4 regions of the Rhizobium sp. 05L429 genome follow, and region 4 is predicted to be linked to each of the others. Evidence: predicted binding sites of a transcription regulator. Region 4 holds the regulator's gene; each other region holds the start of a gene.

Region 1 (17,855 bases), on a different contig from region 4:
GCAGGCCCTTTTCGGAGGGCGCGAGCGCGATCTCGGCGCCGGCACAGATCACCCGCCGCGAGGCGACATCATATTGAAGTGCGGCAAATTCCAGGACCGGCATGATGGTTGCCGGCGCGCGCCGCGTCAGCGCGCGGATGCGGGCGATCAGTTCGCCATTGTGAAATGGCTTTACAAGATAGTCGTCGGCGCCGGCGTCGAGCCCGGCGATGCGTTCGTCGATCGCGCCCCGCGCGGTCAGCACCAGAACCGGCATCTGAACCCTTGCGGCCCGCAGCGACCGCAGGAACGCGATGCCGTCTTCATCCGGCAGGCCGAGATCGAGAAGCAGCAGGTCATAGTCCGCTTCCTGCAATGCAAGCCGCCCTTCCTGCGCGAGCGCAAAGGCATCGATCTTCCAGCCGGCATCGCGGATAGCCTCGCAAAGCAGCTCGCGAAGCCGGGAACTATCCTCGACCAGCAGTATCCTCATGCCTTCTTTCGACCCGTGACCATCGACCAGACGAGATTTTCCCTGTGCCTCCAGCTTTCGACGATGGCCGCACCCGCATGAACGAAGGCAAGCACCATGATGCCGTTTGCGATGGTGCCATGCAGTTTCTCCAGCCACTTCTCGCCCCAGAAGGCATCGAGCGTCGTCATCCAGCCGGTCAGCGCAGTTGCCGCCAGCAATGCCATCAGGATCAGCATCATGACCGATGCCAGCGGATTATGACCAAGGTAACGTCTCTCACTGCCATCGATCATATCGAGTATCTGCTCCATCACCCTGCGCGGCGTCGGCAGGAAATCGGAAAAGCGAGCGTGTTTTGTACCGACGAAACCCCAGAGAATACGAATGACGATTGCCGCAGCGACGACATAACCCGTGATGCGGTGCCAGTATTTGCCCTCTTCGAGAATGAAGAGGTTGAGCATGCAGGCCCCCACGATGGTCCAGTGAAACAGCCTGATGACGGGATCCCACACCCTGACCGTCTGCTCGTTGGTATCGGAGGGCTCTTGGCCCTCCTCCTTCTTCGACGAGATGGCCGTCATCGCTCAATCGCCCTTCTGGACGATCTCACCGGAGACCGGATTGAAATAGACTTCGGCGCGTTCGCCGTTCTTGTCCTTGCCGTAGATTTCGTAGCAATTGCCGGTGATCTCGAAGGTCCTGACCTTGTAGCCCATGGCCTCGATCTTCGCCTTCATGGCCGCCTCGGGCATCCATTTGGATTTCGGCTCGCTGGTGCAGCTTGGACTTGCAAGCGCCAAGGCCGGCGTGAATGACAGGATTGCGAGAGCGGCGATCAGTTTCAGCTTCATGATTTTACCCTTTTGCTGCTGCCCCTTGCGGGCGACGGGCAAACGGGTAGCGCGCCGAAGCTGTCTGTTTGCTGTCGGAGAGTGCAGACGATCTCTTCCCCGCCGACAGGAACCCTCCACGCCCTATTCGCTGCGCGGCAGTGGTCGCAGAAACAGGCGCTCGTAACTTTTGAACGGCGGATCGGCCCCGAAGCGTGCATTGGCCGCGATACTGTCCGGGTCGGCGGCAACGCTGGCGCGGTAGCCGAGATAGGTCTGCTCATCCGGGAAAGTGAAGAGAGCGATTGCAATATTGCCTGCCCCGTCTGCCCCGGCACCGGGAAAACTCAATCCCGCGCCATCAGGCTTTTCGCGCGGCATGAAATATCCATGATGCGTTCCGCCATAGCGCTCGATCAACTGGACCCAAACCCCGGCATAGGCTTCGAATTCCCTGCGTTTCTTCGGATCGAGGCGGTAGCGCACCTCGCAGGTGACGGGCATTGTCGACATCAAGGAAAGTCCTCCAATGTCAGCATATAGCTCATCTGGGGATGCCGGCCATGCATCGTCAGCCAGATCTGAGGAAATTGCAGGAAACGCGGCTGCGCATGGAGGCAAAATACCTTCCCGCTTCGCCGTTCCGGCAGAGCGACGAACGGCTCTGCCGCCTCTCCCGCATTTCTCAGGCGATCAGATGTGATCCGGAAGATCCCATCATTTCCCGCTTGTCGCGAATCGCAACGCCCGCTACCTCTTGGACAAGGCTCGACCCAAGCCTCCTCCCTCCAGCCGGGAAGCATCGTCCATGCGGGGTTCATCCACCATCGAACCATCTGTTCGAGCACCGCATAAGGAGGGGTTGCGTTTCCGGCTCGCAATGGAGGTTTGAATGAAACTGTCTGCACCCATCTATCAGCTGAAGCGCCGTGCGAAAATGTTGTCGCGCACCGATACGATTCCGCTCCATCAGGCGCTGGACCGTATCGCGCAGGAAGAAGGTTTTACCGCCTGGAGCCTGCTTGCATCCCAGCATGAGACGCAGTTACTGACCGGCCCGATTCTGTCGCAGCTTGCGGAAGGCGATCTGCTTTTGATCGCCGCCCGTCCGGGTCACGGCAAAACCCTGCTCGGCCTGCAGCTTCTGCTCGATGCTGTCAGGGAAAGCCGCAAGGCCACCTTCTTCACGCTCGAATATACCGAACAGCAGACCATGAAGCGTATTCATGCCCTGCCGGAAGGCGAAGCGTTGGGCGAGAAGATCGAGATCGTCACCTCGGACGAGATCAGCGCCGATTATGTCATGCGGCATCTCGCGGGCGCTCCGCGGGGAACGGTTGGGGTCATCGACTATCTGCAGATCCTTGATCAGCAACGCAGCAAGCCGGGCCTTTCGGAACAGGTGTCTGCACTCCAGACCTTCGCTCGCCAAACCGGTATCGTGCTGGCCTTCATCTCGCAGATCGACCGATCCTTCGAGGCTGATGGCAAGGGCTTGCCGGATCTGGCTGATGTCCGTCTGCCCAACCGGCTTGACCTTACGCTGTTCGACAAAGCCTGCTTTCTCCACAATCGCGAAGTCCAGCTTCAGCATGTGGCTTAAATCGTAAAGCGAGGGCCGGTGTCCGCTAGGTGCCGGCCCTCAGCCTTGCGATATCAGCTGCGGCTGCATCGAGAATGCATCTGAGGCCATTCCCTGCCGCATGCGCTTCGTCGCGAAGTCCACGAAGGCCCTGAGCTTGGGCAGCGACTGGCTGCGGCTTGGATAATAGAGGCAGAGCCCCGGCACATCGCGGGCATGATCTTCAAGCACCGGAATGAGGCTTCCCTGCTCGATATAGTGCCTGATGACTGAGCCGACCGTGTAGAGGAAGCCGACGCCGCGAAGCGCAGCCCGGATCGAGGCCTCGTAATCATTGAGGATCAGCGGGCCATCGACGGCAACCTTCAGGCTCTCGCCGCCTTCGACGAATTCCCAGGTCCGCGACGCCTGCCCGCCTCGCCGGGTCAAGAGAGCGGGCAGCCCCTGCAGCTCTCGCGGATGGCCGGGCCGTGGATATTTGCGAAGCAGGCTCGGCGCGCCGACGACAACGAACTTGTCGGGCGGCGTCAGCCAGGTTGAAACCATGTCGAGTTCGATCGTATGCCCGAGCCGGATACCGGCATCGAACCCTTGTTCGACGATATTGGTGAACTCGTCGTCGCCGACCAGTTCCAGACTGATGCCGGGATAGGCGTCGTGGAAATCCGGCAGCAGGCTGTTGATCAGCAGCGAAACCGCCGGGCGCGGCGCATTGATGCGCAGGTTACCACCAGGCTGTTCGCCGAGATCGCGGGCGGCATTCACGCCCGCCTGAAACATCGCTGCTGCCGGCTTGGCATGGGCAAGCAGCTTCTGGCCCGCTTCCGTCAGCCGAACGCTGCGGGTCGTCCTCGCAAACAGCGCAGCCCCTACCCGCCTCTCGAGCGTCTGGATACCCTGGCTGATTGCCGACGGGGTCAGGCCCAGCTGGCGTGCCGCTGCGCGAAATCCGTTCTGCTCGGCCACCGCCAGAAATATCGCAAGGCCATCCAGTTCGGCTCGGTCCATTGTGCAGCTCCACTTTACAGCATGATCAGATAAGGGATTATTATCAAACAATAGGTCGCATGCCATATCTTGGCAAGAAGCGCGGCCAACAGCTTTCCGCCCTTCCAACCTTGATGAGCAATCCCTCGGGCCCGGCGTCCTCTCGATCGAAGAGGCGCGCCTTCACGCCTGCCCAAAAGAGAGAGAATTCCATGAAAATCTATGACAGACCGGGCTTCCCCAACCCCATGCGCATCCGCATCGTGCTGGCGCAAAAGGGCCTGGATTCCGAAATCGAATTTGTCCCTGTCGACCTGATCGCCGCCGAACACAAGCAGCCGGCCTTCCTGGCGAAGAACCCGTCCGGCGTGCTGCCGGTCCTGGAACTGGATGATGGCACGCTGATTTCCGAAAGCACGGCGATTACCGAATATCTCGACAATCTCGATGGCAAGCCGGAACTCACCGGCCGCACCCCACGGGAAAAGGCGCTGATCCATATGATGCAGCGCCGCGCCGAAGCCTTTGTCCTCGATCCTGTCGGCATCTTCTTCCATCACGCCACACCTGGTCTTGGACCAGCACTTCAGGCCTTTAAGAGCCCGCAATGGCCGGGCCGCACGGAAATGGGCGAGCGCGAGGGCGAGAAGGCGAAGGAAGGGCTGCGCTATTTCAACGAGATCCTCACTAGGCAACCCTTCCTGACAGGCGAGATCTATTCGATGGCCGACATTACCCTGCTCGCCGGCCTCGCCTTTGCCGAAGTCGCCGGTATCGTTCCGTCTGGCCTCGACGCGATGACGCAGTGGCAGGCACGCATGGCCGATCTGCCCGCCGTCAAGAACCGCAGCGGACAGAACTTCCTGCCTGAAGACCTGAAGCGCCTGGGTTTCTGAGCGCTGGTGCGGACACAGCCGCGATAGCTTAGCGCATCCACCACGACAGCGAAGGCCGGCGTCCGTTGGCGCCGGCTGGACCCCGCGTAAAACCTCCCCCGCGCGCGATGGTCAGGAAAGTGGCGATGTCGTCAAGACCGGCCCGGCCCATTCATAAGCTCCCCTAATAGGTTCATGCGCAACTTAGCGTCTAATCGCAGAACTGCGTAGCCGCTAAAAGGTCGACAGCAATTATGGTAGCAGACAAGGAGCTCCGACATGCAGATCAAGCGAAGCGGCTTTGCCCCTTCCGTTAGGGGACCGGAGGCCTATTTCACCGGAACCGTGCGTCTCGACTCCCGTTTCGACAGCGAAGACCCGGATCGCGTCGGCGGCGCCACGGTGACTTTCGAGCCCGGCGCGCGCACCGCATGGCACACTCACCCGCTCGGCCAGACGCTGATCGTCATTTCCGGCCTCGGCTGGGCGCAACGCGAGGGCGGCCCGGTGGAAGAGATCCGGCCGGGCGATATCGTCTGGTTCGCGCCCGGCGAAAAGCACTGGCACGGCGCCACGCCAACCACGGCCATGAGCCATATCGCCATCGCCGAAAAGCTCGACCGCAGCGCCGCCGACTGGATGGAAAAGGTCAGCGACGAACAATATCACCTGACGGAGATACGATAATGCAGAAGCGCAAACTCGGAACAGACGGCCCTGAAGTATCGGCCCTCGGCCTCGGCTGCATGGGCCTCAGCTACGGTTACGGCCCGGCAACGGACAGGCAGACGGCCATCACCCTCATCCGCACCGCCTTCGGCCGCGGCGTGACTTTCTTCGATACGGCCGAAGCCTATGCCCAGGGCGCCAATGAAGACCTGCTCGGCGAAGCGCTGGAACCCTTCCGCAACGAGGTGGTAATCGCCACCAAGTTCGGCTTTCGCGACGGCGATGTCAGCAAGGGACAGGACAGCCGGCCGGAGCGCATCCGCGCAGTGGCCGATGCTGCCCTGAAACGGCTGCGCACCGACTGCATCGATATCTTCTACCAGCACCGCGTCGATACCGAAGTGCCGATGGAAGATGTCGCCGGTGCCGTTAAGGATCTGATCGCTGCCGGCAAGGTCAAGCATTTCGGCATGTCCGAGGCCGGCGCAGGTTCGATCCGCCGCGCCCATGCGGTCCAGCCGGTCGCCGCCCTGCAGAGCGAATATTCGCTGTGGTGGCGCGAGCCCGAGAAGGAAATCCTGCCGCTGCTCGAGGAACTCGGCATCGGCTTCGTGCCCTTCAGCCCGCTCGGCAAGGGCTTCCTGACCGGCGCGATCACCGAGACCACCAGTTTCGACAAGACGGATTTCCGCAATGTCGTGCCGCGCTTTTCGGAGGAAAACCGCAAGGCAAACCAGGGCCTCGTATCAGTGCTATCAGGCATCGCCGCCGCCAAGCAGGCGACGTCGGCCCAGATCGCGCTCGCCTGGCTGCTGGCACAAAAGCCATGGATCGCGCCGATCCCCGGAACCACCAAGCTGCACCGGCTGGAAGAGAATATCGGCGGTGCGGCGATCGAGCTGACGGCGCAGGATCTGCAGGAGATCGAGGCGGCGCTGGCCGATGTCACCGTGCAGGGAGATCGCTACCCGGCGCACCTGCAGGCCCGCGTCGGCCGGTAAGTTGCCGGCCCTGAAAGGAGTTGTCATGACCGACAATATCAAGGAAACACCGTCGTCATAACGCGTGTCGATATCAATGAGATCCTGTTCCGGCCGAGGGCGCAGGAGCTCTAATCCTTTCCTGACGTCAGCGGAAAGTTGCAAAAATGCCGCAATAGCGCAGCTTTCCCGCTGTGCCGCGGCTCACATCTCCCCCTCGCTGACATCATTTGCTATTCGTTCGCTCGAAGAGCATGGGCGCATCGAGGTAGATTTTGCCTAAGTAAGAACCGGTCTCAATCCAGTTTCACCCGTACTGCCGGATAGCCGCGGGCTATCGGCGTATGAATACGTTCATCGGGTGGTGGCAAGAGACCGGTTTGGCATTGTTCCGATCGCCAGCGCAGCTCCGCTGTCTCTGCTCTTCAGCCACCCAAAAGCATCGCCACTCCGCGCCTTCAAGGTTTTCTCTCGCGCCATCTTGGTGAACTTCCGAATGGAAGACCAAGACTTATGTGCTGTTCACTCAGGGTCCGATGGACCATTACGCCGAAAACTGCCCCCCAGCCCTGGATCGCATGTGGCGGATGCGGCGGATTGAGAGCCTTTCAATCCAGCGGCAAGATCCGGCTCAATGCCAATGGCCGCAAGCTGGATGCCTGGCTCATCTACAAATGCCTGGCCTGCGACAAGACCTGGAACCGGCCGCTCCTCGAGCGCCAGAACGTCCGCGACATCGATCCTGAGACCCTCGAAGCGCTGCAGTCCAACGATATCAAATGGATCCGGATGGAGAGCTTCAACCTCGATGCATTGAGGCGCAAGTCGCAGCGCGTCGACGAATTCCCGGAATTCGAAATCGCCAGAGAGGTCATGCGGGAAACAGCCGATTGGACGCGGCTGGAGATCGAATTGTTGGTGCCGTTGCCATCGGGTATGCGGCTCGACCGCCTGCTGGCGACCGAGCTGAAAGTCTCGCGCACGCGGCTCCAGACGCTCCACGGGAAAGGTCTGCTCCGGACGAATCCGGATCGTGCCGACGTTCTGCGGCGGCGTATCAGGACCGGCATCGAAGTGATGATCGACCTCGCGGCCGTCGCGGATCGCGAACTTTCCTGGGGACCTCTGGCGACCGGCAGTCCCCGCTAGCCTATAGGACGAAGGCCCGTATGCCGGGCCTTCGTCACCTCCTGGTATCCTCCGCCGCAACTGACGGCTGTCAGTGCGATGGCGGCGACCTGGCCAGCGACACCGCCGCGCCAGCCACCGGCCGCCGTCCGGCGATTCGGTGCGGCTTCAGCCGGTCCTGCGATGTCAGTGGATTGTCCGCATCGATGGACTGGAAAAGCGCCTGCAGTTCAGGCTCCTCGACAAGCAGGGCTGCCTCTGCCGGCGAAATCCAGATCTTCTGCCTCTGGGCGCGCTCCTGAAATTGATCGACCTCGTTTTTGAGCCTGAGCAGGTGGATAGAGACTGTCAGCGGCGTCTCACTGTCTTTCAGGTAGGTGTAGTAGCCAAGCGGCCTCTTCCTGACCTTGCCTACGATGCCAGCTTCTTCAAGCGCCTCGCGCTGAGCACAACGATAGGGCTTTTCCTTCCTCTCCAGATAGCCCTTCGGGATCACCCACCTTCCGGTATCGCGGCTGGTGATGAGCAGCACGCTCAGCCTTCCGCCGCGCTCGACCCGACAGCAGATGGCGCCGCACTGGTTGATCCCGCGGCTGCCTGCTCTAGCGGGCATTTTCGCACTCGATTCAGATGGATGCTCAGACAGATCCATTATCCGCTCGCTATCGCCTTCTCCTTGCTTGGGAAATAGAGCGCAACAGGTGATCGAAAATAGCAGCCCCTGAAATTGAGGTATCGAATGCGTGAAGCAGGCACCCCGGCGGATCGGGACGATGCCCCTGCTCTCAGCCGAACAGGCTCGCGATACCGTAGGAAGCGGCGGCGATGATTGCGGCTGCCGGCATGGTAATGATCCAGGCGATGACGATATTGCCTGCCACGCCCCAGCGCACGGCGGACAACCGCCGCGCCGCGCCGACACCGACGATCGCACCGGTGATCGTATGTGTCGTGGAGACGGGAATGCCGAGCCAGGTCGCGGCAAAGAGCGTCAGCGCCCCGCCGGTTTCGGCGCAGAAACCCTGCATCGGATTGAGCCGGGTGATCTTCGAGCCCATCGTATGAACGATCCGCCAGCCGCCGAACAGCGTGCCGAGCGCCATCGCCGACTGGCAGGAAATGACCACCCAGAGCGGCACATGGAAACTGCCGCCGAGATGCCCCTGGCTGAACAGCAGAATGGCGATGATGCCCATGGTCTTCTGCGCATCGTTGCCGCCATGGCCGAGCGAATAGAGCGAGGCCGAGATGAACTGCATGAAACGGAAGGTGCGGTCGACGGCAAAGGGCGTCTGGCGCACGAACATCCAGGAGACCACGAGAACGAAGAACAGCGCCAGGAAAAAGCCGATCGCCGGCGACAGGAAGATCGCGCCCACCGTCTTCAACAACCCGCTCCAGACGATCGAGCTGACGCCGACCTTCGCGAGCCCCGCTCCGACAAGCCCGCCGACCAGCGCATGCGACGACGATGAGGGTATGCCGAACAGCCAGGTGACGATGTTCCAGACGATCGCCCCCATCAGCGCCGCAAAGATCACCTGCGGCGAGACGATGGCCGGGTCGATGATGCCGGTGCCGAGCGTTTCGGCAACATGCAGGCCGAAGAACAGAAAGGCGATGAAATTGAAGAAGGCGGCCCATGCGACGGCATATTGCGGCCTCAGCACCCGGGTGGAGACGATCGTCGCTATCGAGTTTGCCGCATCATGCAGCCCGTTCAGAAAATCGAAGAACAGCGCCACACCGATCAGGCCGACCAGCAGCGGAAGGGAGAGAGAGGCTTCCATCAGACGTTCTCGATAACGACGCCGCTGATTTCGTTGGCCACGTCCTCGAACCGGTCGACGATCTTTTCCAGGTTGGAATAGATCTCGCTGCCGATCATGTAGGCCATGGCATTGCCGCTGGGCCCATGCCGGCGATAGAGGTCCTTCAGCCCTTCGTCATGCAGCTCGTCGGAGCGTCCCTCGACCCGGGTGATCTCCTCGGCAATCGCCGACAGCCGCGAGGCATTGGCGCCGATCTTGTCGAGCAGCCCGATCGCCTGCTGCATCAGGATCGCCGCCTTGATGATCTCGCCGCCCATTTCCCGCATCAGCGGATCGAAGCTCGACTGCTCGAAGAGCCGGATGATCTTCACCGTCTTGTGCATCATGTCGATCGCATCATCCATGGACTGGATCAGGTCCTTGATGTCACCGCGGTCGAAAGGCGTGATGAAGCTGCGGCGGATCGCCAGCAGCACCTCGCGGGTGATCTGGTCGGCCTCGTCCTCCAGCGCGACGATGCGGTCGCAATTCTCCTGAACCGCCTCGCCTTTCAGGAGCTTCTCCATCGCCTCGGCTGCTGCCACCACGGTTTTCGCATGCCTGGAGAACATATCGAAGAAGCGGTCCTCCCGCGGCATCATCTTGCGAAACACGCTCATCATCTCGGGCGATCCTTCCCTGTGCGAACGACTGTCCATAGGAGACTGTCATAAATCTGTCATAAAGCGTCGCAGGCAATTGATCGAAAAAGTAAAAATTGACAATGCTAGATGTCATGAAATCCAATAAAAAAGGCGCAAAACCCCGCGCCGGCACATCCCAGCCACTGCTGAAGCAACTTGCAGCTAGGCCCGAGAAGCTCTTCTCCGGCGCCTTTCGCCAGCAATATGGCGCGCTCTGCTTCCGTCGCGGGAATGCCGGCCACGATAACAAGAACCCCGCAAGCAAGAGTTCCGAGATCGAGATCCTCGTCGTCACGACGCGCGACAGCGGCCGATGGATCATTCCCAAGGGCTGGCCGATGAAAAAGAAGAAGCCGCACGAAGCGGCCGCCATCGAGGCGTGGGAGGAAGCCGGCGTGCGCGGAACGGTCAGCAAGCATCCCATTGGCCGCTACACCTATCTGAAGGAACTGGACGACGGTGACGTCGCTCCCTGCATCGTCGATATCTTCCAGATCGAGGTGGAGGCAGCACAAAGCGAATTCAGGGAGGTCGGCCAGCGCGTGCTGGACTGGGTCAGCCCCGATGAAGCGGCACGGCGCGTGCGCGAACTCGAACTGAAATCCTTGCTCGTCGATTTCCGCCCCCGGCACGGCAAACAGAAACAGCGCAAGAAGAATGGTTGATTGGCAGGCATCCGGGTTCTGTTATCTCGCACTTACAACCATCACCTGTTTGACGCCGGGCCGCCATCATAAAGCGGCGGATAAGCCGCAATTCGAGCCCAGCTTCGCGCAACTGGCAGGAATTGGCCTGCCCGAATGGGGAAACACCGATGCCCGGAGCATCATCGAGCGCGTGCATGCAAACAGGCTTCCATGCGATTTTCATCCTGTTGGTCCTCTGCCTGCGGCCAGCAGTCGGGATGCCGCGATGTCCTCCGCAGAATGAGCTGCTGGCAAAGGCGAAGGTGGTGGTCGAGGCCAGGGTGAAATCGCTTTTCATCGGCGAATCCGGTTTGGTCGTGACGGACGAATTCCCGACCCGGATGATCCGGGCGGATCTGGAGATCAGGAGGGTCATTAAAGGCGAATTCGCCGGAAAGGAGGTGACGATGTATGGGGCAATGTTTCCCCCAGGACCGTACCGGGAGTTGAGCCTGATGGCATTAGTGGCCGGGTATGACGGTCACGACACCTTCGAGTGGGAGCTCTCATCTTACGAGCTCGGCGATACCGGCATGTCGCTCTTCGTAATGAGCGACTGCATATACTACAAATTTCCCGACCTCATCACCAATCCGCAATGAGAGGCCATCGATGCTGCCCTACTGCCGGTCGCCCTGCTTCTCCTGCGACATGAGCTGGCTGAGCGTGGCTGCCGGGATCGCATCGGCGGCGTAGGTGAAGGTGCCCGACGATTTCACCTCCTCGGCCGCCCGCAGCAGTGCACCAAGTGCCGCGCGTGCAAAAGAGCCGCCCACGCTCACACGGCGCACGCCAGCAGCCGAAAGTTCGGCAACGCTGTAGCGCGGCCCTTTCAGGCCCATCACCACGTTGACGGGTTTGTCGACGGCGGCGCACACCGTGCGGATCGCTTCGATATCAGGCAGCCCGGGCGCATAGAGCACATCGGCGCCGGCTGCCGAGAAAGCCTGCAGCCGCCGGATCGTGTCATCGAGGTCGGGTCGGTTCCAAAGAAAATTCTCTGCCCTCGCCGTCAGCAGGAAAGGCAGTGTCCGCGACGCTTCCGCAGCGGCCTGCACCCGTTCGGCGGCCTGCGACAGATCATAGATTGGCCTTGCCGGATCGCCGGTGGCATCTTCGATCGATCCGCCGACAAGACCGACTTCGGATGCAAGCCGGATCGTCTCGGCACAGATTTCGGGCGCCGCACCAAACCCGTCTTCGAGATCGGCCGAGACGGGAAGATCGGTTGCGCCGACGATCTCGGCGGCATTGTCGAGGATCTCGCCCCGCGTCAGACTCGCAAAGGAATCCCGCTTGCCTTTCGAAAAGGCATAACCGGCGCTGGTCGTCGCCAGGGCCTCGAAACCGAGGCTCGTCAGAATCCGTGCCGAGCCGGCATCCCACGGGTTCGGAATGACGAATGCCTCATCCCGGTAGTGCAATGCCTTCAGCCGCTCGAACTTCGCCTGTTGCTCCGCCACGACTCTCCTCCTCCGCAAATGACAGCGAGGCCAGACTAGCAGTCGCGAACAAAATGTGAACGATTTTGTACCGCCTGACCGGATTTTGTTCGGTGGCTGTCGCCCGCCCGCTCAGTTGCGCAGCCTGTATCCCGTCTTGAAGATCCAGCCGAGCGTGCTCAGGCAAATCACCAGAAACAGCGAGATCATCCCGAGGCTGACCAGCGGGTTGACGTCGGCAATCCCGAAGAAGCTCCAGCGGAAGCCGCTGACGAGATAAAGCACCGGATTGAGATGGCTGACGGCCTGCCAGAAGGGCGGCAGCATGGTGATCGAGTAGAAGCTGCCGCCGAGGAAGGTGAGCGGCGGAACGACCAGCATGGGGATGAGGTTCAACTGCTCGAAATTCGTCGCCCAGATGCCGATCATGAAGCCGAACAGGCTGAAGCTGATCGCCGTCAAAAGAAAGAACAGCACCATCATGAACGGATGTTCGATCCGGACATCGACGAAGATATTGGCCGTCACCAGGATGATGACGCCGATCAGCAGCCCCTTGGTGGCCGCCGCCCCGACATAACCGATCAGGATCTCCGTCATCGCGACGGGGGCTGACAGGATCTCGTAGATCGTGCCGGTGAATTTCGGAAAATAGATGCCGAAGGAGCCATTGCCGATGCACTGGCCGAGCAGGGTCAGCATGATGAGGCCGGGCGTGATGAAGGCACCGTAGGAGACGCCCTCCACCTGCTGGATGCGCGAGCCGATGGCGGCACCGAAGACGATGAAATAGAGCGAGGTGGAAATGACGGGCGAAATGACGCTCTGCAGCAGCGTGCGCCGGGTCCGCGCCATCTCGAAATAATAGATCGACTTGATCGCTTCGAAGTTCATCTTGCGCCTCCTACCAGCGATACGAAGATGTCTTCGAGCGAGCTCTGGCGCGTCGAGAGATCCCGGAAATGGATGTTGTTTTGCCCGAGCCGCGTCAAAAGCGATGCGACGCTTTCATGCTCGTTGTGGGTGTCGAATTCATAGACCAGCCGGTTGCCCTCGGCCTCGATCGACAGGCCGTTGCCGGCAAAGCAGTCCGGCAGTTTTTCGAGCGCTTCGTTGAGTTCGAGGATGAGTTGCTTGCGGCCGAGCTTGGCCATCAGCGCCTGCTTGTCTTCGACGAGCAGCAGCTCGCCGCCGTTGATGACGCCGACGCGGTCGGCGATTTCTTCCGCCTCTTCGATGTAGTGCGTCGTCAGGATGATGGTGACGCCCTCGCCCCGCAGCCGCTCGACGACATGCCACATATCCTTGCGCAGCGTCACGTCCACGCCGGCTGTCGGCTCGTCGAGGAAGAGGATGGACGGTTCGTGCGACAGCGCCTTGGCGATCAGCACGCGCCGCTTCATGCCGCCCGAGAGCTGGCGCAGCGTATTGTCCTTCTTGTCCCAGAGAGACAGGTCGCGCAGCACCTTCTCGATATGGGCGGGGTTGGCCTTCTTGCCGTGCAAACCGCGCGAAAAGCTGACCGTATTCCACACCGTCTCGAACTGGTCGGTGGTCAGCTCCTGCGGCACCAGGCCGATCAGCGTGCGCGTGGCGCGGAAATCCTTGACCACGTCATGGCCGTCGACCACGACCGTGCCGCCGCTCGGATTGGCGATGCCGCAGATGATCGAGATCAGCGTCGTCTTGCCCGCCCCATTCGGCCCGAGCAGCGCTAGGATTTCGCCACGCTCGATCTCGATGTTGACGCCCTTCAGCGCCTGGAAGCCATTTGCATAGGTCTTGGTGAGATTTTGGACGGAAATGATTGGTGCCATGGGGCTCTTTGCGGATATCAGGTCAATTCGCCCGCTATATAGCCCCTTTGTGAAACTTTGACATCCCGAGGGGCCTGAACACTGAATTCACACCATCGGCCTATCCACCAATAATGTCGGGCATCGGATGCCTATCCACAGGCCAAATCAGCCGATGAAAAGAAAGTCGTCTCCCGGCTCCCGATGTCATCAATCGGTGATGTTCGTCCCGCATAAAAACACGCGAGGACAGCACCGGCTCCCGCCCGCCGCCACCCCTTTGCGGAGCCGCCCTCTCGGCGATCTCGTTACGCCCTTTCTGCTGTCCTCGGCATTGTAGTGAAATTTATTATCAGTCACGAAATGCCAGGAACCGGCCAGTATCCTCTGTTCAGCCGCGTTCGTCTAAGCCGGCCCTAGGCCGGCTTTCTTTTTTCTGCGTGTCGGCCGCTTCGTTCGAAAACGCAGCTTAAGGCACAGCCTCATGCTCCTCCCGCGCCGCCTCCCAGACTTCCTTCGCCGTATCGAGGTTCATCAAGGCAATGGCAAGTCCGACGAGGAGATCGGGCCAGATCGAATGCCAGAGATAGGCCGTCACCAGACCAGCGGCGATGATGGCGACATTGGCGGCCGCATCGTTGCGGGCCGACAGAAATGCCGCCCGCGTCAGCGAGCCGGCGGCATGGCGGTGGGCGGCAAGGATATAGGCGCCGAAGAGATTGACGGCGAGCGCACCAAGTCCCGCAAGCGACAGCGGCAAAGGCAGCGGCGGCACCGGATGAGCAATCTTGCCCCATGCCATCAGCAGGAAGGCAAGCGCCGGCACCAGCAGGATGCCCGCCATGCCCATGCCGACCCGCGCCCGATTCTTTGCCGACCATGCCATGGCGAAGAAGATCAGCAGATTGACCGAAGCATCTTCGAGGAAATCCACGCTGTCGGCGAGCAGCGAGACGGAACCGATCGCCAGCGCCACGGCAAATTCCACGCCGAAATAGCCGAGATTCAGGAGCGCAACCGTCATGACGGTGCGTCTCAATGTCTGCTCCATGGTGCTGTTCCCCTACCCGAATCCGGCCAGACCTCGTGAATACCCCTCCGACAGGATGGCTGCCCGGTCTTGTTCCGCAGCCTAGAGATCCCTGAACATCACGAGCGCATCGACATAGCCGAGATCAGGATGATTGAACGCCCCCGGAAGCCGCCCGACCACCTGGAAATCGAGTGACTGCCAGAGCCGCACTGCCCGCTCGTTCGAACTGACGACGAAATTGAACTGCATGGCCCGGAAGCCGCGCTGGCGCGCATGGGCAAGCGAGTGCTGGTGCATGATGCGCGCGACACCCTGGCCCGCCGCTTCGCGCGCGGTCATATAGCCGCAATTGCAGACGTGATTGCCGCCGCCGGCTTGATTGGCCCTGATATAGTAGGTGCCGATGATGCTGCCGCCGTCATCGGCGACGAAGGTTTCCTTGTCGGAGCCGAGCCAGTAGTCGAGCGCATCGGCCTCGCTCATGTTGCGATCGAGCGTATAGGTTTCGCCCGCCCGGACGACAGGTTCCAGGATCGCCCAGATGGCGCTGCGGTCTTCGGCTTTGGCAGGTCGGATCAACATGGCCTGATGTTTGCACGACCAGATGGCGCTCCGCAACTGCGGCATGGCGCCTGAAGAGGGCAGCGGAACAAGAAGACGTGGAGGGATCTGCTTCAGTCGTTGACGCTCTCGAGGATATCGTCGAGCAGCCGCTCGGCATAGCGCATCGTCTCGAATTGCTCTTCCGGCGACAGCTTGTGTGCAACGCATTCCGCCCGGATGGCTGTTCTCAGCTTCGCCAGTAGGGCCGCCTGTTCATAGGGCGTGAAGGCGCTGTCGCGGACGGTGATCTTCGCGATCGTTTCCAGAATGGCGATCCTCCCCTCCACCTGCCTTGTCGAGCCGACATAGAACGGCCGCTGCGACCGGAGGTTTCGGCGCGGGAATGTTACGACATTGCTCATGGTGCCCTCACAGGGCCGGCGTCTTGAAATCGGAACCTGACAGCATGGTGTGCAGCTTGTGCTCGCTGTCGGCGCCCTGCCGGTAAAGGTCGATTGTTATGCGGGCGAGTTCACGCGCCTCTGTGCAGTCGCGTGACCAGCCGCGCTCGGCGCAAAGCTTGTCGAAGGCCTTTTGCACGATCGCAAGCTCCACAGCACCGATCCAGCGGTCCACAGGTGCATCCGTTATAATCTTCGGTTGCATGATCTCCTCCCGATCGCTCCATAAAGATGCTGCCAAACGCATGAAGGAGAAGAGAGTTCCACACAAAATGCAGGACGCAAAAAGAATCCCGGCAGGCGCTGGAAAAGGCTGGTTTCGGGGTCTGCCGTGCGGCATCGACTCGCGCAAAATGGAAAAACCGACGCGCTGGGAACCGCCTTACCGGGTGCGCGCGGCTACTGTTCGGGAAACCACAAACGCAACCTACAATCGTCATGGCAGTCTATGTCAACGCGAAAGGTCAGCCCGCTCTCTGCTCGACGAGGCGCTGCCACAACAAGCTCCATGTCATTCTTCCGCCCTCGTGCCTGCACGAGGAGGGAATGAGGACCTGCTAAACCTCTACGTTCTTCACGCTGCGCCTCGTTAAACTGCACCCAGTTTAACCGCGGAACAGCGACAGAATGTTCTGCGGCGCGCTGTTGGCGATGGAGAGCGATTGCACGGCCAGCTGCTGCTGCGTCTGCAGCGCCGACAGCCGGGATGACTCCGCCTCCATATTGGCATCGACCAGCCGGCCGACGCCGCTGTCGACGGAATCGCCGAGCTTGGAGACGAAATCCTCCTGCATGGCGATGCGCTTCTGCAGCGAGCCGAGCTCGGAAGCCGTGGCAACCATCTGGCCCAACGCCTGCTCCACATCCTGCAGCGCGTTGCCGATGCCGCCTGACGTGGTGAGCGTCGTGATGTCGAGCGCGTAGACCGACTGGCCGGATAACTTTCCAGCACTCGTGCCGAGTATGCCCTCATTGAGATTTTCGAGGCTGCCGCCGGTCGCCCAGGCACCGAACATGGTATTCGAATCAGTGAGATTGCTGCTCCTGGCAACGTAATCCGTCAGCGTCACCTTCACGTTGCCATTGCCGTCGCGCACGAAGGAGGACACGACCGAGCGGGTCGTCAGGTCGATGGCGATCATCCAGTTCTCGCCGGAGAAGGAGGCCGATCGGGCGATGCTCAGCAACTGATCCTGCAGCTGGTCGATCTCTTCCTGCACCTTGCTTTTGTCGACGCCCTTCTCCGAAGCGGCGACGAGCTTTGCCTTGATCTCGCTTACCACGTCCACGGCGCTCGACATCGCGGTATAGGCCGTGTCTACCTTGGCCGCACCAAGGCCCAGTGCATCCGAAACTGCCGAGAGCGCCTTGTTGTCCGAACGCATGGTTGTGGCGATCGACCAGTAGGCGGCGTTGTCGGCCGCCTTGTCGATCCTGTATCCCGAGGAGACGCGATGCTGCGTATCCTGAAGGCTGCCGTTCACGTTGCGAAGTGTCTGAAGTGCGCCAATGGCGGAATTGTTCGTGATGATCGACGACATCAAAAGCTCTGTTATTCAACGAGAAAGCGATCATTGGACAGGAGAATCGATGCGTCATGCACCCGGAAGATGAAGGAACTTATCGGCGGAACAGGGTTAACAATTCCTTGCTAAATTACCTCTTGATTTGATGGCCGACCACACCACCTGCCCTCATCAGGCGACGGCAATGTCAGGCTTCGTCCTCACTCGACCAGTTGACGCCTGCGGCATCCGCCGCTTCGATGAAGGCTTCCCGCGCCTCGTCGGGCAGAAGCTGGCCTTCCGAGACGGCCGCGAAGGAGGCCAGAGCATGCTCGAAGGCCAGACCGTGGGTGACTGGCCATCTCTCGGCAAGGAGCGCTGCCGCATGGCCCGTACCACGCACGGTAATCGGGTTCACCTGGCCCG
Region 2 (5,346 bases), on a different contig from region 4:
CTCGGCTTGCACGACGACCGATCCCTACACTGGTGAGCAGAAGGTATCCAATACCGCCGGAGGTGCCGCTCTCGGCGCGCTCGGCGGTGCTCTCGTCGGTGTCGCCGTCGGCGGCGGCGGCCATGGCAAGCGCAACGCGGCGCTGATCGGCGCCGGCATCGGCGCGCTCACGGGCGGCGCCATCGGCAACTACATGGACCAGCAGGAATCCGAGCTGCGCGCCCAGCTCGAAGGCACCGGCATTTCAGTCACCCGTCAGGGCGACAACATCATCCTCAACATGCCGTCGAACATCACCTTCGACATCGACCAGGATGCGGTGAAGCCGGGCTTCTACCAGACGCTGAATTCTGTCGCGATCGTGCTGCGCAAGTTCAACCGCACGCTGATCGACATCAACGGTCATACGGACTCCACCGGCAGCCTGCAGCATAACCAGGACCTGTCGCAGCGCCGCGCACTGTCCGTTGCCGATTATCTCGGCGGCCAGGGCATCGACCAGCGCCGCGTTTCGGCCGTCGGCTACGGTCCTTCGCAGCCGGTTGCTTCCAACGCAACCGAAGCCGGCCGCGCCCAGAACCGCCGCGTCGAAATCCAGATCGCGCCGATCACCCAGAGCTGATCGGGCGGCGCCTGACGGCTGCCCTGTCCTTGGTCGATTTTAACCGTCCTCCGCAGCGATGCGGGGGACGTTTGCGTTTCAGGCGTCGAATCGAAGAGAGGGCAGGTGTATCCTTGGCGCGGATGAGCTTGCGATCGGCATCACCTGTATCCGGGCGCCGATGCTCCGGGCCTGCGGCTGGTGGGCGACCGCGCGGACAATCATTTCCTGATGCCGTCGGAAGCATCAGGCCAGGACGATGTGCTGGTCGGCCGCGTCAGGAAAGATCTCGGCGATCCCTCCGGGCGCAGCATTGCGCTCTTCGTCGTCGGCGACCAGTTGCTGAAGGGGCGGCGCTGAACGCCGTGCAGATTGCCGACAGCTGCTGCCAGGCTGAAACGAGAACGGCCGGGGGTTACCCGGCCGTCTTGCCTCAATGCTGCATCGTCGCGCCCTTGGTGATCTTGTCGACGATCTTCTTATCGGCGCGGAGCGCAATGCCGACGACCTTGGCGTCGTCCGGGGCGTATTCGGCAAAGACGGCCCGGTTAGCGGCGTCGTGGCCGGTTGAAAACATTTCTTCGATGAAGACCGAGGAGGTCACCTCGCGTTCCAGCGCGCGGCGGTGGATCGTCGATATCGTCGCTTCGTCGGCCGACAGGACGATGATCGGCTGGATGGATAGCGGGTTGTAGAGATTGCCGGCGCGGTCCTTGTAGGGTTCGCCGATAATGTCAGGATATTGCCCGGCGATGCCTGTCGAAAGGAAGGCTGTGACATTCAGCTTCTGCCAGCCGGCAAGATTGTTTCGCAGGACGATCGCAATTTTGGTATCAAACATTCCAGTCTCTTTCATCAGGGTATCGACTTCATAAGGGTAGTTACGGGCATTGAGCCAGGATCTAACGCCGCAGGTCTTCGAAGGTCTTGAACGTTTGTGCGAGCCGCAGGCCGGCAGCGGCATACTGGCCGCGCCCGCCGGCAGCGGCATCCTGACTGCGCCGGCTTTTCCCGGCATCGAGCGCATCGAGGCGCAGTTCTCGGGCAACATGTTCGAGCCGCACCGGCATGATACCTATGCGCTCGGCGTCACCCTGCACGGCGTGCAGACCTTCACCTATCGCGGCGAGCGGCGCTTCAGCATGCCGGGGCAGGTCATCGTGCTGCATCCCGACGAGGAGCACGATGGAGGAGCTGCGACCGAAGCCGGGCTGCATTACCGCATGCTCTATATGGAGCCGGCGCTGCTGATGGAATGCCTTGAGGCGGAAAAGATAGGTCTTCCCTTCGTCGACCAGCCCGTGATCGCCGACGGAMCGCTGGCCCAGGTACTGCTCGCCGCACTCGGCGAACTGGACCGGGAGCTGGACGAACTCTTCGTCGATGATTTCGTCAGCCGCGTGGCAGGTGGCCTGTCGCGGCATTCGCAGGTGCGCCGACGGGTTCTGGGCACTGTCGCCTGGAAACAGGTGCGGGCGGCGCGGGATTATCTGGAGGCGCATGCTCTGCGGCCGGTGCGCTCGGGCGAGCTGGAGAGCATTACCGGGCTCGACCGTTTCACCCTGTCACGGCATTTCCGCACAGCCTTTGCCACCAGCCCGCACCGTTACATGGTGATGCGGCGGCTGCAGCAGGCAAAGGCCCTGATGGGCGAGGGCGAAGGTTTTGCCGACGTGGCCGCCGCGACCGGCTTTGCCGACCAGGCGCATTTCATCCGGCATTTCAAGAAGGCCTATGGCATGACGCCGGGGCGTTGGGCAGGGCTTCAGCGTTTTTATGCGGCGAAGGCCAGCGATGGCAGCCTGCCGCGCTCCTGATCTGATGGCCTTCTATAACTGATTTCGCTGCCCGGTTCTTTGGCAGTCTAGCGTCACATATCCTTCATTGTCCCCGGGTAGGCAGGCCAACACCTGGAGACTGTCAATGCACTCGACCACACAACCAAATCGCCCCAAAATCGCCGAGACCGTTATCCACTCGACGGCGAGTATCAGAGATTCCGATATAGGCAGATGCTGCGAGATCTTGGCGGACACATCTCTGCACACGGTCGAACTCGGGGATTATTCCTATCTGGGGCCTCGCTGTATCGTCGGTGACGCGACGATTGGAAAATTCTGCGCTATTGCAGCAGAGGTCAGGATCGGCGCGCCCAATCATCCGATGGACCGCCCGTCCATGCATCGTTTCAGCTATTGCCCTGAATATTACTCAGCTGATGCCGTGCGCGATCAGTCCTTCTTCGATGAGCGCAAGGGAGATCGCGCCGTCATCGGTCATGACGTCTGGATTGGCCATGGGGTCATCGTGTTGCCGGGTGTAAAGGTCGGAGACGGTGCCGTGCTTGCTGCAGGAGCGGTCGTCACCAAAGACGTCCAGCCATATACGATCGTCGGCGGCGTTCCGGCCAAATTCATTCGCGAGCGGTTCACGCGGGATATCGCAGAGAAGCTTGCTTCCATCGCTTGGTGGGATTGGCCATTCGAGACCATCATGGAGCGGCTCGCGGACTTCCAGTCCAACGACATCGAGGCCTTCTGCGAGCGCTGGTCGTAGAACAATCTCAGCAAAAAATGTGTAGCGCTTCTACTGAGAACAACGAGGGTGGCTGGCAATGAGCGACGAGAGACAACAACATGATGCAGCGTGCCACTGCGGTTCCGTCAGGTTCCGCGTCCGGCTCGCCGACGCATTCAACACGATTCGCCGCTGTTCATGCTCCTACTGCCGGATGCGGGGCGCAATTGTCGTCTCGGCACAGCTTTCGGATATCGAATTTGTCCAGGGCGAAGACAATCTGACGCTTTATCAATTCAATACCGGCATCGCCAGGCACTATTTCTGCAAGACCTGCGGCATCTATACCCATCATCAGCGCCGCTCGAATCCAAACCAGTTCGGCATCAACGTCGCATGCATTGCGGGCGTCAGCCCCTTTGATTTCCCGGAGGTTCAGGTCATGGATGGTGTCTCCCATCCTGCGGATTCCGGGTCCGGGCCGCAGGTGGCCGGGATACTCCGGTTCGAGCCGACGACCTGAGATCATGCCCGCTAAGGGCAAAATTCGGTTTTCGCCGCGAACTTAGACGGACTGCTCCGCAAGCCCCGACCGGCGGGCGATGAAGCGGGCGAGCGCCGGGCCGATCAACAGGATCATCATGAAGCGGCCGGTCTGCATGGCCATGACGAAGGGCACGTCGACATCGCTTGAGGCGGCGATGATGGCGACGGAATCGGCGCCGCCGGGGCTGGTCGCCAGATAGGCGGTCAGCGGGTCGATGCCGGCGAATTTGTGGAGCGCCACCGCCATGCAGCCGCAGAGCGTCATCAGTATGAGGATGGAAGCGGAGACGCGCGGCAAGGCGCGGGCGGCATGCTTGATGATCGAGCGGGTAAAGCGCAGGCCGATGCTCCAGCCGATCAGTGCGTAGCTCAGCGCCAGGATCCACATCGGCAGCTCGATCTTCAACAGTCCGAAGCCCTGCAGAACGGCGCCGCCAATCAGCGGGATGACGATATTGCCGCCCTGGATGCGGAGGCGGAAGACGCCGTAGCAGCAGATAGCAGCGAAGACCATGGTCATGGCGAAGGCCGGCCAGTCGACGGGTGGGAAGAAGATCACCGGCGGCGGCTCCTCGCCATCTGCGGCAATCCAGAGACGGGAGATGACGGAGGCGCCGACGGCGACGAAGACGACGCGCAGGTATTGCATGAAGGCGACGAGGCGAGCATCGGCGCCATAGGCCTCCGACATGATGACCATGGCCGAGGCACCGCCGGGTGAAGAGCCCCAGACGGCGGTCGTGCCGGGCAGCACCTGCCAGCGCGTGAGCAGCCAGCCGAGGCCGGCGGCAATGGCGATGACCGAGACGATGAAGAGAAAGAAGAGCGGCGCATCCTTGGCCATGGTGCCGAGGATGTCGGGTGTAATGTTGCGCGCCATCAAGAGGCCGACCAGCACCTGGCCGAACTGCAGTGGCCAGTAGGGCACGCGCAGCTGACCCCTGCCGACGGTCAGGGCCAGTACGATGGCGGCAACCATCGGGCCGATCAGCAGCGAGGCGGGCAGCGCGAAGAGTTCGAGGAAAAGGACTGATATGGCCGACAAGGCGAGCAGCAATGCCCATTTGGGCAGGCTCGCTTTCTGAAGGAAGCTGCTTGCGTCCAAAACTATAATCCCGAACTTTTCGACCGGAGCGAGCCCGAAGGCGTAGGTGGGAGGAGGCCCCGGCATTATGAAGAGGCCGGCTGCGAGGGCCGGCAGGCGCAGACCCGGTATAGGCGCGGGGCGGCCAGAGGGTCAATTGCGGAATCTGGCCTTTCTCTCCCTAAAGCCTGACGTGTTTGGCAAGGAAATCAAGCAGGGCGCGCACGCGCGCCGGCAGTGGTCCGCCCTGGCCGATATAGACGGCATAGAACTCCTCGACATCACCGGGGCTGAGCTCTTCCAGAACGGTAACGAGCCGGCCTGCGGCGATATCGGCGCGGACGGTGAATTCGGTCATGCGGGCAAGGCCGGCGCCAGAGAGCGCCAGGTAACGCATGGCCTCACCATCGCCGACCTGCAGGCCCGGTGTCAGGGGAATGGTGATCGTCCCGCCATTGTCTATGAGCGGCCAGCCTTCCAGCGCCCGGGCATAGGAAAAGCCGATGCGGCGATGATTGTACAGTTCGGCGGCTGAGCGCGGTTCACCGTGTCGCTGCAGATAATCGGGCGAGGCAACGATGATCTTTCCGGCGGCCCC
Region 3 (3,435 bases), on a different contig from region 4:
GGATAGCGACCAGCACTGCCCTACTCGTATTTTTGAATTTCACCACTTCGAAATTCATGACCAATCCGCGCGCGTATACACCCCGCCAGCGAGCTTATTGGAATATCTTAAAAAACTGATAAAGCGGTCTATCCCTAGATTTCGGGAYGGACAAAATCGAGTGTCTCAGAATCCATCACCCAGAGCTCACCTGTCGAGATATCGAACCAGGCACCGTGAAGCGCCAGTTTGCCCTCTTCCTCGAGAACCTTGATTTCGGGGAAACTCCTGAGATTGTTGATCGAGTTACGGATCGAAACCCGCTCCAGCGCAGTCTGCCGTTCGCCCTGCGTCATCACGTCATTGCTGCCGATCTGTTCGGCGGCGGGACGAACGAGCKACATCCAACGGCCGATGAAATCGCCCTGCGACAAAGGCTCGGCGTCCGGATCGAGTGCGGCGCGGATGCCGCCACAGCGGCCGTGGCCCATGACGACGATATTCTGGACCTTCAGAGCCTGAACCGCAAATTCGAGCGCCGCCGACGTCGAATGGAAGTGACCATCCGGCTCATAGGGTGGCACCAAGTTGGCGACATTGCGGATCACGAAGAGTTCACCTGGTCCAGCATCAAAGATCAGTTCGGGAGCCGCGCGAGAGTCCGAACAGGCAATCATGAGCGTTGTCGGGTTCTGCCCATTTTCCGCAAGCTGCCGATACCGATMGCGGGCATCGGCATAGCGCCCGTTCATGAAGTTGCGATAACCGTCCAGAAGGGAGTTGGGAAAGCTCATCATACCCTTGGATTACAGCGCGGCGAACCCAAGATCAACTGCTGCACTGCAAAAGCGTGAAGCCTATTTCTTCCGTCGCTGGGCCGGGTGGACAAGGTGACGCATCTGCACCATCGCCATAGGTGTCGAAAGGCTGGAGGCATCGCTTGCCAGCATCAATTCGTTGCTACCGCGCTTGACGGCGCGTGCCAGCACTTCGAACACACTTGCCGTCGCAAGCTGCAGCGCCTTTTCATCCTCCATGCCCGATAGCAGGCGGGACAGGAAAAGGGCAGCGAGCAGGTCGCCGAGCCCGTTCGGCGGGTTCTCGACGACACGATGTTCGGCAAGCAAGGCATGCTTTCCGGAGAGATAGAGATTGCCGGTACCGCCCGCCATCATCGGCACCGCGGATGTAACCAGCATGCGTGAGGGACCGAGCGCAAGTGCGGCTTCCATGACCGCGCTGTTGTCATCGAGCGCGGCGCCCGAAAGCCAGGCAAGTTCGTAGCGGTTCGGCGTTGCGAGCGAGGCGATCGGTATCAGGTGGTCACGGATCGCCTCGGCTGTCGCTTCCGGCACGTAGAGGCCGCCGAGATCACCCATGACTGGATCGCAGACATAGAGCAGTTCCGGGTTATTTTCGCGCAGGGATGCAACGAGTTTCGCGACGGAGCGGGCCTGGGCAGCGTTGCCAAAATAACCCGACAAGACAGCCTTGACCTCGCCGATCCACGGCGCACGGATGAGATCGTCGATCGCCGCATCGAAATCGGCCTCTGCGAAGGTGAGGCGTGTCGAACGGCCGTGACCGGGATGCCAAGGCAACACGATCGTCGGCAGCGCCCAGACCTGGTGGCCGAGCGTTTCCAGCGCGAAGACCGCGGCGCGGTTTCCAACCGACCCCCGCACGACATGGCTGGAGATGACGATGACTGCGCCTGATGCGTTTTCCGACATGGCATCCGATTCCGAATTTCGACCGCCGTTGATGATCTTTTTGACGAGGCGCTGTCAACCATTCTTCATGCGAGCGTGGAAATGTGCAGCGGGTCGGAAAAGCCAGATAAGGACGCTTTGCAGTCCATCGGCACAAAACGACCCGAAAACTTTCGAAATCTCTCATCAGCACCGTCAAAAAAGAACGAAAACTACTTTTCGAAGCCCTCTTTTAAGGATTCTTTCGAAGAGCCTTCTGCTAACTTGCCCACATCAAAACAAATCGGGGGGATGATCCATGGCCGCCAGAAACAATCCGAAACGGGAAAAGCAGATCGAGAGCGCGCGCAAGATCGCCGCCGCGACCGGCGAGCCCCATCTCGATCCCGAATTCCTCTTTGGCCGCGCAAGCGGCGACGACCTCGACCTCTACACACCGGAAATGCTTGCCCTTTCCGCCGTGCACTCGGCAGCCGAGCTCACCGCCTGGAACGGCAAAACGCCGCGTGTCAGTATCGACACGGTCGCCGACGTCACCCCCGATGGCGTCGCAATCTCCATCCTTTCGGTGACCGATCACAACAAGCCCTTCCTCTACGAATCCGTCATGGGCGAGGTGACCAGCACCTACCGCGACATCTACATGGCAGTTCATCCGATCCTGATCCTGGAAGAAGACAAGGCCCCGGAACTCTATTCCGCCGATGTGCCGAGCGATCCGGCAAAGCGGGTGAGCCATATCCAGCTTCACATTTCGCCGCTCAGCCCCTCCCAGGCCGGCGACCTGATCAAGCGGATCAAGGCAGTGCTCGAGCAGGTAGAGCTTGCCGTTTCCGACTGGAAGCCGATGCTTGCCCGCGTCGATGAGGTGATTTCAGAGCTTTCGAATTACAGTGCCAGCCGCAAGAAAGCCGACCGCGACGAGGCGATCGCCTTCCTGACCTGGCTGCACGACGAGAACTTCACCTTCCTGGGCATGCGCGACTACGTCTATTCCGGCAAGGGTCCCGATTCCAAGGTCGAACGCGACAAGGGAACAGGCCTCGGCATACTCTCCAACCCCGAGGTTCTTGTTCTGCGCACCGGCAAGGACGCCGTGACGACGACACCCGAAATTCTCGCCTTCCTCGATGGTCCCGATTTCCTGATCGTCACCAAAGCCAACGTGAAATCCACGGTCCATCGCCGCGCCTACATGGATTATGTCGGCGTCAAACGCTTCGACGCACAGGGCAACGTAACGGGGGAACTCCGCATCGTCGGCCTGTTCACCTCGACTGCTTACACTTCCTCTGCCAGCGAAATTCCGTTGCTGCGGTCCAAGATCGAAAAGGTGAAGGAGCATTTCGGCTTCGACCCGATGAGCCACTCGGGCCGCATGCTCGACAACACCCTGGAATCCTATCCGCGTGACGATCTCTTTCAGATCGATACGCCGCTGCTCGCGACCTTTGCAGAGCAGATCAATGACCTCGCCGATCGCCCGCGCGTGCGGGTGCTGCCGCGCATCGACCATTTCGACCGTTTCGTCTCGGTCATCATCTTCGTACCGCGCGAGGAATATGACTCGATCGTGCGTGAACGCATCGGTGCCTATCTGAAAACCGTCTATGATGGCCGTGTTTCCGCCTATTATCCGGCCTTCCCGGAAGGCGGTGTGGCGCGCGTGCATTTCATCATCGGCCGCTCGGGCGGTAAGACGCCGCGCATCCATCAGGCCAAGCTCGAGGAGACGATCCGCCAG
Region 4 (4,866 bases):
GAGACGAGCCTGCAGCGCGCCGGCCTCTGGAATGAGGTCAAGGATCGCGTGCATGAATCCGGCACCGGCCTTTCCGGCGGTCAGCAGCAGCGTCTGTGCATCGCACGCGCCGTTGCCGTCAGCCCGGAAGTCATCCTGATGGACGAGCCCTGCTCGGCGCTCGACCCGATCGCAACTGCCAAGGTCGAAGAGCTGATCCACGAGCTGCGTGAAAACTACACGATCGTCATCGTGACGCATTCCATGCAGCAGGCCGCTCGCGTATCGCAGCGCACGGCTATGTTCCACCTCGGCAACCTGGTCGAGGAGAACGATACCGACAAGATGTTCACCAACCCGGACGATCCGCGTACCCAGGACTACATCATGGGTCGCTTCGGCTGATTTTGGCGATGTGAAGCCTTCCCGATTTTCGAGGACAAAGCCCCATGGCATCAACACATATTTTCTCTGCTTACGATGACGATCTGAAATTCCTGTCCCGGCGCATTTCCGAGATGGGTGGTCTTGCCGAACAGATGGGCGGCGACGCTGTCCGCGCGCTCGTCAACGGCGATACCGCGCTTGCTCAGAAGGTCATTTCCGACGATGTGATCCTCGATCACGCCGAGCGCGAGATCAACGACAAGGCGATCGTCACGATCGCCCGTCGCCAGCCGATGGCCTCCGACCTTCGCGAGATCATGGGTTCGATCCGCATCGCCGCCGACCTCGAGCGCGTCGGCGATCTCGGCAAGAACACGGCAAAGCGCGTCATCGCGGTGCAGAGCACCGGCGTTCCGCGCAAGCTCGCCCGCGGCCTCGAGCATCTCTCCGAACTGGCGCTCGTCCAGCTCAAGGAAGTGCTCGACGTCTACACCAATCGTTCAGCTGACAAGGCGAATGCGATCCGCGAACGCGACGACGAGATCGACGCGATGTACACTTCGCTGTTCCGCGAACTCCTGACCTACATGATGGAAGATCCGCGCAACATCACGAGCTGCACGCATCTTCTCTTCTGCGCCAAGAACATCGAGCGCATCGGCGACCATGCAACCAACATCGCCGAGACGATCTACTACATGGCAACCGGCGCCCAGCCGGAGGGCGAGCGTCCGAAGGACGACAGCTCCAATACCGTTGGTGCGGTGACGGAGTAATCTGGACCTGCCGATTGCGTGCGCGCCCCGCGCTGGGGCGCGCAAGGGTCGCAGCCAATTCCGAGTTCCTGCATGGTCCCTTGCTTAAATCACCCCCGGTTTAAGGATCATGCATTAGGAGACTGACACGCATGATCCCAAGAGTTGCAGTTGTTGAAGATGAAGAGGCACTCAGCGTGCTTCTCCGCTACAATCTCGAGGCTGAAGGTTTCGAGGTGGATACGATCCTCCGTGGCGACGAGGCCGAAATCCGGCTTCAGGAGCGCACCCCGGACCTGCTCATCCTTGACTGGATGCTGCCGGGCGTTTCCGGCATCGAGCTCTGCCGCCGGCTGCGCATGCGGCCGGAAACCGAGCGTCTGCCGATCATCATGCTGACGGCACGCGGCGAAGAGAGCGAGCGCGTTCGCGGTCTCTCGACCGGCGCGGATGACTATGTCGTCAAGCCCTTCTCCACGCCGGAACTCGTTGCCCGCGTCAAGGCGATGCTGCGACGCGCCCGTCCGGAGGTTCTCTCCACCGTTTTGAAGTGTGGTGATATCGAGCTCGATCGCGAAACCCATCGCGTCCATCGCAAGAGCCGCGAAGTCCGCCTCGGCCCGACCGAATTCCGCCTCTTGGAATTCCTGATGTCGTCGCCGGGCAGGGTCTTCTCCCGCTCGCAGCTTCTCGATGGCGTCTGGGGTCACGATATCTACGTGGATGAACGCACCGTCGACGTCCATGTCGGCCGCCTGCGCAAGGCGCTGAATTTCTCCAACATGCAGGATGTCATCCGCACCGTCCGCGGCGCGGGATATTCCATGGAAGCCTGATCCGAGTGATCGGAGGTCACGAACGGGTCGTCTGGGTAACCGGGCGGCCCGTTTGTTTGTTCGGGTGGGCTTTTTAAGAGTAGACGTTGGCTTGCTGACGCCTTGACCGACATGCCCCTTGCATCGCGAGGGCTCAAGCGATGACGGGGACATCTGCTATGCGCCGATTGCGAACATTCTCTGAGCCTTGAGCATCGACTGATTTGGGGCCGGAAGGGGACTGTCGGCTTGCTGGCGCTAGCCAATCGAAGCCGTCACCAAGATGAGCGTGAGCTCTGCTATGGAACTTCAGCATAGCGGATGATGCTCTGATTTTGTACGTTGGCGACTAGTTCATCAGAACGAGACAAAAATCGGCGGAGCAAAGGTGAGGAATTTGAATCGTTGTATCCTAAGGTGAGATCAATTGTCGGAGGCACACCCTCAAGTGCTCTGGCAACGACATTTGGCGTCAGCATATTTTGCGCATAAAGCGGAATAAGCGTTATTCCACCTGTAGACACGACGAGCGACATTGCTGATGGTAGGCCTTCACCTTCGTACTCTGCCTTGAGTGTGATCCCAACGTTCGACGCGTACTCCTGGATCACGGATTGCAAGACCGGAGAAATTCTAGCCGAACTGACGTAAGTTTCGCGGGCAAGATCCTGTGGCCGGATCTTTTTCTGCGACGTCAAGCGATGGTCAGCCGGCAGCACGGCGATCAGTGGCTCCTTGGCTAAAAACTTGAACGACACACCAACACTCTGCGTCTCGGGGCGAAGGAAAGCGACGTCCAGCTTGCCTCGCATCAGTGCCAGAGCAAGGTCCGGGGAAGACTGACTGGACAATATGATTTCAACCTCCGGCGCTTCCTCACGAATAATGCGCAGTGCATGGGGTAGCCACACGACCTCTTGCCCTGCGAGAAAACCGATAGTGAACGACTGCTTTTGCGGCTGCTCTGCCCGCCGGGCCCCTTCCGCAGCCGCCTCGACTTGCAACAACGCCAGCCGCGCGTGATCAAGAAACACTTTACCGGCGGCGGTGAGCGTCACGCCGCGCGGCTGCCGTTCCAGCAGTTTTACACRGACTTCGGTTTCCAGATCGCGAATTTGCCTGCTGAGTGAGGGCTGGGAAGTGTGTAGCCGCCGCTCGGCTGCGGTCAGTAAGCTTCCCTCTTCCGCAACAGCAATAAAATAGCGCAAATGCCTGAGTTCCATCGCGTCCCCGCTATGCCTTTAAGGCATAGCTCGAACGTACAAGGTATTTGTCCTTGATAAAAGGGGGATTTAATTAACGCCGCAATCTAGGGACATAGTCGAATGCTTCATCGGAAGTATTTCGCAGTCAACTGTGTCCAGTCAGAGAAGGAAAGCTAAATGTCTAAAAGCCTACCTGTCGTGACCCGCAATTATCGGCGCTGACCTACATTATGTGAGACTGACCAATTCTTGTGTCGGATCATGTGCCTGGGCCTCGAAAGATGAGGCATGCGTGGCAATCTTGCGTCGGCTATTGCAATAGCGCGTGGATGGATGGCTTTATTTAGTGATTTATTATCTTCCAATGAATGTTTAACAGCGCAGATGGAGCGACGCGATGCCTACAATCACGACCACGGACGGCGTAAACATCTTCTACAAGGACTGGGGCTCGGGCCAACCGATCGTTTTCAGCCACGGCTGGCCGCTGACAGCGGACGACTGGGACGCCCAGATGACATACTTCCTTCATCAGGGGTATCGGGTGATCGCCCACGACCGGCGCGGCCACGGCCGGTCCGACCAGCCCGGCACCGGCAACGATATGGACCACTGGGTTGCCGACCTCGCGGCCCTGACCGAGCACCTCAACCTGCGCGACGCGATCCATATCGGGCACTCGACAGGTGGCGGTGAGGTGGCTCGCTATGTGGCTCGCCATCAGGAGCGCGTCGCGAAGGCGGTGCTGGTCGCTTCGCTGACACCGAACATGTACCGGAGCGCGGAAAATCCGTCCGGTCAACCGCCGGAGTGGTTCGAAGCGATCCGGGCAGGCATGCTGGGCAACCGGGCGGAGTTCTACCGTTTCGTCCCTGAGAATCCGTTCTACGGCTACAACCTCGATGGGGCCAAGCCTTCGGAGGCAATCATTGCGAACTGGTGGCGCCAGGGCATGGCCGGTGGTGCCCTGGCTCACTACGCGACTGTCGACTCTTGGCTGGAAGATTATACCGAAGACCTCAAGAAGATCACCGTGCCGGTGCTGGTAATGCATGGCGAGGCCGATCAAGTCGTCCCCTTCGCAAGTTCCGTGCCGCGTGCGGTCAACTTGCTTAAGAACGGATCGCTGAAGACCTATCCGGGCTACCCCCATGGCATGCTGACCACGCATGCGGATGTCCTCAACCCCGACCTGCTCTCGTTCATCAGGTCTTGACGACATCGACGGGACGTTCTGTCACCCGGCAGTGCCGGGTGACACCTGTTGGTGCCTGGTACGGGGAGCGTTCCCGGAGGGTGCTTCCGACAGTGGCAATTTGCTTTGCTTGGTGAGAAGCGAAAGATGCGACTTGTCGCGCTTAAATCTTTCGTTGCGGTGGCCGGTTACTCCACCGGCCGAAATGGCTCGGCATCTCGGCTTCGACATCTGGAAATAAGAGCGGGGGATGTCCGTCGATTTAATGTCAGGAGCACCGCCAGCTTCCGAAGTGCTCAATATAGGCTCGTTTTTCGGCTTCCGGCCTTTAGGTAATTTCAGGCTGGCGTTGCTGTCGTCTTTGAACTTTATGGCGCTCAGCTCGATGGCGGTTTTGGGACGCTGACGATTGTGTCTGAACGGCTGAAATGATGGCGCGAAGCTGCCCCTGAGAAAACTCTTTGGTATGTCCGCTTAGAGCCAACAGAAGGATTTAAGCACTTATTGCCCTGCCTAGTAATTCTACGGCA

What was found. Region 4 encodes PhoB, which activates phosphate uptake and scavenging genes when phosphate is short. Its sites were predicted from a motif close to TGTCATNNANCTGTCAT; they were not measured.
Region 1: a site for PhoB is predicted at 9,986-10,002, ahead of AC1DNW_RS04955 (DUF47 domain-containing protein). Genes of this name have one in related genera too.
Region 2: a site for PhoB is predicted at 2,470-2,486, ahead of AC1DNW_RS08530 (DapH/DapD/GlmU-related protein). Genes of this name have one in related genera too.
Region 3: a site for PhoB is predicted at 1,765-1,781, ahead of AC1DNW_RS11910 (NAD-glutamate dehydrogenase). Genes of this name have one in related genera too.

What each region holds. Positions count from the first base shown of each region.
Region 1 covers NZ_JBFTNV010000004.1:25,345-43,199, forward strand. The annotation lists gene AC1DNW_RS04895 (response regulator transcription factor) at 1-472, opposite strand, end outside; gene AC1DNW_RS04900 (cytochrome b/b6 domain-containing protein) at 469-1,038, opposite strand; gene AC1DNW_RS04905 (PepSY domain-containing protein) at 1,042-1,308, opposite strand; gene AC1DNW_RS04910 (NIPSNAP family protein) at 1,432-1,800, opposite strand; gene AC1DNW_RS04915 (DNA helicase) at 2,180-2,890, shown strand; gene AC1DNW_RS04920 (LysR family transcriptional regulator) at 2,930-3,877, opposite strand; gene AC1DNW_RS04925 (glutathione S-transferase family protein) at 4,069-4,752, shown strand; gene AC1DNW_RS04930 ((R)-mandelonitrile lyase) at 5,011-5,418, shown strand; gene AC1DNW_RS04935 (aldo/keto reductase) at 5,418-6,401, shown strand; gene AC1DNW_RS04940 (DUF1062 domain-containing protein) at 6,894-7,529, shown strand; gene AC1DNW_RS04945 (NUDIX hydrolase) at 7,600-8,121, opposite strand; gene AC1DNW_RS04950 (inorganic phosphate transporter) at 8,294-9,298, opposite strand; gene AC1DNW_RS04955 (DUF47 domain-containing protein) at 9,298-9,942, opposite strand; gene AC1DNW_RS04960 (NUDIX hydrolase) at 10,056-10,628, shown strand; gene AC1DNW_RS04965 (hypothetical protein) at 10,778-11,251, shown strand; gene AC1DNW_RS04970 (isocitrate lyase/PEP mutase family protein) at 11,270-12,112, opposite strand; gene AC1DNW_RS04975 (ABC transporter permease) at 12,224-12,985, opposite strand; gene AC1DNW_RS04980 (ABC transporter ATP-binding protein) at 12,982-13,908, opposite strand; gene AC1DNW_RS04985 (cation diffusion facilitator family transporter) at 14,357-14,938, opposite strand; gene AC1DNW_RS04990 (GNAT family N-acetyltransferase) at 15,020-15,502, opposite strand; gene AC1DNW_RS04995 (hypothetical protein) at 15,595-15,885, opposite strand; gene AC1DNW_RS05000 (hypothetical protein) at 15,893-16,129, opposite strand; gene AC1DNW_RS05005 (flagellin N-terminal helical domain-containing protein) at 16,530-17,465, opposite strand; gene AC1DNW_RS05010 (DUF982 domain-containing protein) at 17,638-17,855, opposite strand, start outside.
Region 2 covers NZ_JBFTNV010000006.1:183,360-188,705, forward strand. The annotation lists gene AC1DNW_RS08510 (YiaD family glycine zipper/OmpA-like lipoprotein) at 1-622, shown strand, start outside; partial or broken gene AC1DNW_RS08515 (Asd/ArgC dimerization domain-containing protein) at 779-981, shown strand; gene AC1DNW_RS08520 (DUF2000 family protein) at 1,035-1,442, opposite strand; gene AC1DNW_RS08525 (AraC family transcriptional regulator) at 1,492-2,418, shown strand; gene AC1DNW_RS08530 (DapH/DapD/GlmU-related protein) at 2,525-3,157, shown strand; gene AC1DNW_RS08535 (GFA family protein) at 3,216-3,641, shown strand; gene AC1DNW_RS08540 (AbrB family transcriptional regulator) at 3,684-4,778, opposite strand; gene AC1DNW_RS08545 (LysR family transcriptional regulator) at 4,930-5,346, opposite strand, start outside.
Region 3 covers NZ_JBFTNV010000009.1:91,993-95,427, reverse strand. The annotation lists gene AC1DNW_RS11925 (GGDEF domain-containing protein) at 1-43, opposite strand, end outside; gene AC1DNW_RS11920 (carbonic anhydrase) at 135-776, opposite strand; gene pdxY (pyridoxal kinase PdxY) at 837-1,712, opposite strand; gene AC1DNW_RS11910 (NAD-glutamate dehydrogenase) at 1,990-3,435, shown strand, end outside.
Region 4 covers NZ_JBFTNV010000021.1:10,448-15,313, forward strand. The annotation lists gene pstB (phosphate ABC transporter ATP-binding protein PstB) at 1-384, shown strand, start outside; gene phoU (phosphate signaling complex protein PhoU) at 429-1,142, shown strand; gene phoB (phosphate regulon transcriptional regulator PhoB) at 1,274-1,957, shown strand; gene AC1DNW_RS21225 (LysR family transcriptional regulator) at 2,236-3,159, opposite strand; gene AC1DNW_RS21230 (alpha/beta fold hydrolase) at 3,539-4,357, shown strand; gene AC1DNW_RS21235 (hypothetical protein) at 4,587-4,742, shown strand.